2 regions of the Ramlibacter sp. MAHUQ-53 genome follow, and region 2 is predicted to be linked to the other one. Evidence: predicted binding sites of a transcription regulator. Region 2 holds the regulator's gene; the other holds the start of a gene.

Region 1 (3,400 bases), on a different contig from region 2:
GTATTGAGCACCTTGCCGCGCAGGGGCAGGACCGCCTGGCATTCCTTGTCGCGGCCCATCTTGGCGCTGCCGCCGGCAGAGTCTCCCTCGACCAGGAAGACCTCGTTGTGGGCGATGTCGCGGCTCTCGCAGTCGGTCAGCTTGCCCGGGAGCACGGCGACCCCGGAGCCCTTGCGCTTTTCCACCTTCTGGCCGGCGCGCTGGCGGGTCTGGGCCGCCTTGATGGCGAGCTCGGCGAGCTTGCGGCCATAGTCCACGTGCTGGTTCAGCCACAGCTCCAGCGCCGGGCGAACGAAGCTGGAGACCAGGCGCACGGCGTCGCGCGAGTTCAGGCGCTCCTTGATCTGGCCCTGGAACTGCGGGTCCAGCACCTTGGCCGAGAGCACGTAGCTGGCGCGGGCGAAGACGTCCTCGGGCATCAGCTTCACGCCCTTGGGCAGCAGCGAGTGCAGCTCGATGAAGCTCTTGACCGCGTTGAACAGGCCGTCGCGCAGGCCGCTGTCATGCGTGCCGCCGGCGGACGTGGGGATCAGGTTGACGTAGCTCTCGCGCACCGGCGCGCCGTCCTCGGTGAAGGCCACGCACCACTGCGCGCCCTCGCCCTCGGCGAAGGTCTCGCTGTCCTCGGCATAGCCCTCGCCATCGAACAGCGGGATCACCGGGTCGGTGGGCAGGGTCTGCATCAGGTAGTCGCGCAGGCCGCCCTTGTACTGCCAGCTTTGCGTCTCCTTGGTCTTATCGTTCACGAGGTAGACGGCCACGCCCGGCATCAGCACCGCCTTGCTTCGCAGCAGGTGGGCCAGCTCGTTCAGGGGCAGCTGGGAGGACTCGAAGTACTTGGCGTCGGGCCAGACGCGCACGCTGGTGCCCTGGCGGCGGTCGCCCTCCTGGGCCTTGCGCACCTGCAGGTCCTCGGTGACGTCGCCGCCCTCGAACACCAGGCGGGCCACCTGGCCCTCGCGGTGCGAGACCGCCTCGAGCCGCTTGGCCAGGGCGTTGGTCACGGACACGCCGACGCCGTGCAGACCGCCGGAGAAGCTGTAGGCCCCGCCCTTGCCCTTGTCGAACTTGCCGCCGGCATGCAGGCGGGTGAACACCAGCTCGATCACCGGCGCCCCTTCCTCGGGGTGCAGGCCGAACGGGATGCCGCGGCCGTCATCTTCCACGCTGACGGAGCCGTCGGCATGGAGGGTGACCTTGATGCGCTTGCCGTAACCGGCCAGGGCCTCGTCGGCGGCGTTGTCCAACACCTCCTGGATGATGTGCAGGGGGTTGTCGGTCCGCGTGTACATGCCGGGACGCTGCTTGACGGGCTCCAGGCCCTTGAGCACGCGGATCGAACCTTCGGAATACTCGGTGGAGGGTTTGCTGCTTGCCATGGGAGCGGCGATTGTAGTTGCGGGCCAGCCTCGGGGCTGTATGGAACCACAGTCTACCCGACGCACCTGGCGCCCTCACGACAGCGGGGAAGGAGGCGATTGGGTACAGTCGCCCGGTCATGACGTCCTCCCCCCCCAAGCTTTCCATGGTGCAGGTGCTCGCCTGCGGCGCCGCCATCGTCACCCTGTCCATGGGCGTGCGCCACGGCTTCGGCCTGTGGCTGCAGCCGATCACGCAGGCCCAGGGCTGGACGCGCGAGACCTTCGCCTTCGCCCTCGCGGTGCAGAACCTGGCCTGGGGCGTCTTCGGCGTCTTCGCGGGCATGCTGGCCGACCGCTTCGGCGCCTTCCGCGTCATCACCGGCGGCGCCCTCCTGTACGCCGCCGGCCTCCTGGGCATGGCCCTGAGCACCAGCGTCCTGGGCTTCACGCTCACCACCGGCCTCCTGATCGGCGCGGCCCAGGCGGGCACCACCTACGCGGTGATCTATGGCGTGATCGGCCGCCAGGTCGACCCGGCCCGGCGCTCCTGGGCCATGGGCGTGGCGGCCGCCGCCGGCTCCTTCGGCCAGTTCCTCATGGTGCCGACCGAGGGCCTGCTGATCGCCAGCTTCGGCTGGCAACAGGCCCTGATGCTGCTGGCCGCGGCCGTGGTGCTGGCGGTGCCCCTGGCCTTCGGCCTGCGCGAGCCGGGCTTTCGCGGCGGCGCGGCGCCCCGGCGCGACCAGAGCGTGGGCCAGGCCCTGCGCGAGGCCTTCAAGTACCCCAGCTTCCAGCTGCTCACCGCGGGCTACTTCGTCTGCGGCTTCCAGGTGGTATTCATCGGCGTGCACATGCCCAGCTACCTGAAGGACCAAGGCCTCACGCCGCAGGTGGCCAGCTACGCGCTGGCGCTGATCGGCCTGTTCAACGTGTTCGGCACCTACATCGCCGGCTCGCTGGGCCAGCGGCTCGCCAAGCGCAAGATCCTGGCGACCATCTACTTCGGCCGCGCGGTGGCCATCGCCCTGTTCCTGTGGGCGCCGCTGACGCCGATGTCGGTCTACATCTTCTCGGCGGTGATGGGCCTGCTGTGGCTGTCCACCGTGCCGCCCACCAATGCCACCGTGGCCCAGATCTTCGGCGTGGCCCACCTGTCGATGCTGGGGGGCTTCGTGTTCCTCAGCCACCAGTTCGGCTCGTTCATGGGCGTGTGGCTCGGCGGCCTGCTGTACGACCGCACCGGCAGCTACGACATCGTCTGGTACATCGCCATCGCCCTGGGCGTCTTCGCCGCGCTGGTGAACCTGCCGGTGCGCGAGGCGCCCATCGCGCGCCAGCCCCGGCAAGAGACGCAGGCCCAGGCCGCCTGACCATGAAGCCTCGCGCGCGCACCCTGCTGGCCTACGCCGCCGCCCTGGCGGCGCTGGGGGCGGTGTTCGCGCTCTACACCCGGCCCGCGCTGCTGGTCACCCTGGCCGACCAGCTCTGGGCCTGTTTCAACTGATTCCCCCTCCCCTCCCATGCACGGAACCGAAGCCCCCAGCGAGTGGGTGCAGCGCTGGAGCCACCTCGTGCCCGCGGGCGGCGCGGTGCTCGACGTCGCCTGCGGCGCCGGCCGCCACCTGCGCTGGTTCGCGGGGCGGGGCCACCCCGTCACAGGCGTGGACCGCGACCCGGCGGCCCTGGCCGCGGCCCAGGTGGCTGGCGAGCTGCTGCAGGCCGACATCGAGAACGGCCCCTGGCCCTTCGCGGGCCGGCGCTTCGCGGGCGTGGTGGTGACGAACTACCTGTGGCGATCGCTGCTGCCCGCGATCGTGCACAGCGTGGCCGAGGGCGGCGTGCTGGTCTACGAGACCTTCGCCGCCGGCAACGAGACGGTGGGCAAGCCCTCGCGGCCGGATTTCCTGCTGCAGCCGGGGGAGCTGCTGCGGGCCTGCGAGGGCTTGCGGGTGGTGGGCTACGAGGACGGTTTCCTCACCGGGCCCGAGCGGTATGTGCAGCGGGTGGCGGCGGTGCGCCCCCGCCCTGGCGACCTGGGC
Region 2 (3,400 bases):
TCAGGGCCCAGGTGAGCTCGGCCGGGGCCACCGGCGAGCCGACGCCCTCGGTCACGACGATGCCGCGCTCGGTGCAGGCCTGCACGTCGATGTGCGCGCCGACACGGCCGGTCTGGGCGATGAGCTTGAGGCGGGGGAGCTTTTCCAGCAATTGGCGGCTGATCTGGGTGCGTTCCCGGATCAGGACGATCGCATCGGCATCACGCAGGCGGACGGACAGCTGGCCGATTCCCTTGACGGTGTTGGTGTAGACCTTGGCGGGAAAGGGCTCGAGCTTGCTGGCGCATTGGAGCTTGCGCACCGCATCCTGGTAATCGTCGAGGATCACAATGTTCATGGCACCGGATTGTGCCTTGCCGCAACCAGGCGCTCCGGGTCGCCGGTGATGGGCCCGCAGGCCGGGTAGCATCGCGCGGTCCGCGGCGCGCGCCGCCGGACGGCCCGACCCGACCCATCCCATCGAGGAGACCCCGTGAGCATTTCCATGTCGTCCGCCAGCCTGCCCGTGTTCCAGAAGATGCTGGGCAACCTGAAACACATCCTGGACAAGGCGGTGGCCAACGCCCAGGCCCGCAAGTTCGACCCGCAGGTGCTGGTGGCCTATCGCCTGGCCCCGGACATGCTGCCGTTCTCGCGGCAGATCCTGATCGCCTGCGATGCGGCCAAACTCGGCGTGGCGCGCATCAGCGGCCTGGAGGCGCCGAAGTTCGAGGACACCGAGAGCACCTTCGACGAGCTGCGCGCCCGCATCGACCGCACGCTGGCCTGGCTGGCCACCGTGCCGCCCCAGGCCCTGGACGGCACCGAGGCCAAGGAGATCACCTTCCCGGTGGGCCGCCAGGGCGCCACCCGCACGATGAAGGCCGAGGACTACCTCAAGCTCTGGGTGCTGCCCAACATGTACTTCCACATCACGACCGCTTACGCGATCCTGCGCCACAACGGCGTGGACCTGGGCAAGTCCGACTATCTCAACGGCGCCGCCTGACGCCGGCGGGCGCGGCTCAGTGCCGGGCCTCGAGGGCAGCCAGGCGGTCCAGCTCGGCGCAGACCTCGTCGATGCGGCCGGCGATCACGCGGCCGCGGGCGGCGCGGCTCTCGCGGGCGTTGACCACATGGACCACGTGCACGCTGCGGCCAGCGGGGCCCTGCGCAGGGCACAGCACCTGCGGCTCACGGCGCGGCGCCGGGCCGCCCGCCAGCCACTCGACCATGGCCTGGACGGGCTGGAACAGTTCAACGATGAGGGGAAGGGCCAGTGCCATGTGAAGCTCCTTGATACGACGAGGTGTGACACACAGGCAGGATTGCGAGGGAAAGGAACGGCACAGGGTGATGGCTCCACGCCATACGCCCGCCACCTGGGCCGCTCCGGGATGGGATCGCTGGGGTTACATCAGCATGGTGTTGCGGATCAGCCCCACGGCCAGGCCCTCGATCTCGAAGGGCTCGCCGGGCTCCACGATGATCGTGGCGTAGTCGGGGTTCTCCGCATGCAGCTCGATGAGGTGCTTGTTGCGGCGGAAGCGCTTGACGGTGACGTCGTCGCCCAGGCGGGCGACGATGATCTGGCCGTTCTTGGCGTCCTTGGTGGCCTGCACCGCGAGCAGGTCGCCGTCCATGATGCCGGCGTCGCGCATGGACATGCCACGCACCTTCAGCAGGTAGTCGGGCTTGCGCTGGAAGAGGCTGCTCTCGACGTAGTAGGTCTGGTCCACATGCTCCTGCGCCAGAATGGGCGAGCCGGCGGCGACGCGGCCGACCAGGGGCAGGGCGAGCTGGGCCAGGCTCTGCAGCGGCAGCGAGAACTGCTTGACGCGCGACTCGTTGATGGAGCGCAGCGCTTCGCCCCGCAGGCGGATGCCGCGGGAGGTGCCGCTGACCAGCTCGATCACGCCCTTGCGTGCCAGCGCCTGCAGGTGCTCCTCGGCCGCGTTGGCGGACTTGAAACCGAGCTCGGACGCGATCTCGGCGCGCGTGGGCGGCGCGCCCGTGCGGGCGATGGCGCTCTGGATCAGGTCCAGAATCTGCTGCTGGCGGGCCGTGAGCTTGGGCGTGTCGATCATGAGGAGCCTCCTCGGAAACCGTGAAGAACCAATCGAGACAGTGGCCGACCCTGTGTTGCAGGTACTGTGCGGATAACCAACTGTTTCGATATCCAGTACCTGTATTTTTAACCAGCTTTGCAAGGAAGCGCAAGTGCCTCCCCAAAAAATCGTTGTGCTGGGCACCGGCGGCACCATCGCCGGCACCGCCTCCAGGCCCGGTGACCACACTGGCTACACCGCGGCGCAGCTCGGCGTCGCGCAGCTGCTGCAGGCGCTGCCGTCGCTCGAGGGCGTCGCGCTGGAGGCCGAGCAAGTGGCCCAGGTGGACAGCAAGGACATGGACTTCGCCACCTGGCAGCGGCTGGCTGCGCGCTGTGCCCACTGGCTGGCCCAGCCCGGCGTGCAGGGCGTGGTGGTGACCCACGGCACGGACACGCTGGAGGAGACGGCCTGGTTCCTGCAGCGGGTGCTGTCGCCCGCCAAGCCGCTGGTGCTGGCCTGCGCGATGCGGCCCGCCAACGCGTTGTCACCCGACGGTCCGCAGAACCTGGCGGATGCGCTCGCGGTGGCACGGACGCCTGGCGCGCGCGGCGTGGTGGCGGTGTGCGCCGGGCGCATCCATGGGCCGATGGAGGTGGCGAAGGTCCATCCCTACCGCCTCGATGCCTTCGACTCGGGCGAGGCGGGGCCGCTGGGACTGGTGGAGGAGGGCGCGGTGCGCCTCCTGCGTGACTGGCCGGCGGCCGGTGACCCGCAGGCGCCGGCGCGTGCACGGGCGGTGGCCGGCACTGACCCGGCACGGTGGCCGCGGGTGGAGATCGTCCTGAACCACGCCGGTGCGGACGGCCGCCTCGTGGAGGCCCTGCGCACCCAGGGGATCGACGGGCTGGTGGTGGCCGGCACCGGCAACGGGACGGTGTCGGGCGGGCTGGAGCAGGCCCTGCTCGACGCGCAGGCCCACGGGGTGGCCGTGGTGCGTTCGACGCGCTGCGCCCTGGGACGGGTGGTCGGTGCCGCGGAGAAGCCGTTGCCACAGGCTTCGACGGTCACGCCGGTCAAGGCGCGCGTATCCCTGCTGCTGGACCTGATGGTCGCCCGCGTCCCGCAGGGCGACACCTGAGGCGCGCCGGCCGGGCGCCTCAGCTGGCCAGGGCGGTCAGTGCGCGGGAAGTGATCTCGTCGACGTTGCCCATGCCGCTGATGGCGCGGTACTTGGGCGCGGTGGCCGGGTCGGTCTTGGCCCAGGTGGCGTAGTAGTCCACCAGCGGGCGCGTCTGCGAGGCATAGACCTCCAGGCGCTTCTTGACGGTTTCTTCCTTGTCGTCGTCGCGCTGCACCAGCGGCTCGCCGGT

Evidence for each region. The regulator LexA, encoded in region 2, represses DNA repair genes until DNA is damaged. The targets are predictions, from matches to a motif close to ACTGTATNNNNATACAGT.
Region 1: ACT80S_RS01805 (DNA topoisomerase IV subunit B) is a predicted target of LexA. The motif match lies at 1,415-1,432, and genes of this name have one in related genera.

Annotation. Positions count from the first base shown of each region.
Region 1 covers NZ_JBQWTS010000001.1:413,421-416,820, forward strand. Annotated here, with positions in the region: gene ACT80S_RS01805 (DNA topoisomerase IV subunit B) at 1-1,379, opposite strand, end outside; gene ACT80S_RS01810 (MFS transporter) at 1,499-2,731, shown strand; gene ACT80S_RS01815 (hypothetical protein) at 2,734-2,865, shown strand; gene ACT80S_RS01820 (class I SAM-dependent methyltransferase) at 2,882-3,400, shown strand, end outside.
Region 2 covers NZ_JBQWTS010000003.1:302,272-305,671, reverse strand. Annotated here, with positions in the region: gene ACT80S_RS07435 (D-2-hydroxyacid dehydrogenase family protein) at 1-337, opposite strand, end outside; gene ACT80S_RS07430 (DUF1993 domain-containing protein) at 473-988, shown strand; gene ACT80S_RS07425 (hypothetical protein) at 1,005-1,265, opposite strand; gene lexA (transcriptional repressor LexA) at 1,392-2,066, opposite strand; gene ACT80S_RS07415 (asparaginase) at 2,200-3,168, shown strand; gene adk (adenylate kinase) at 3,188-3,400, opposite strand, start outside.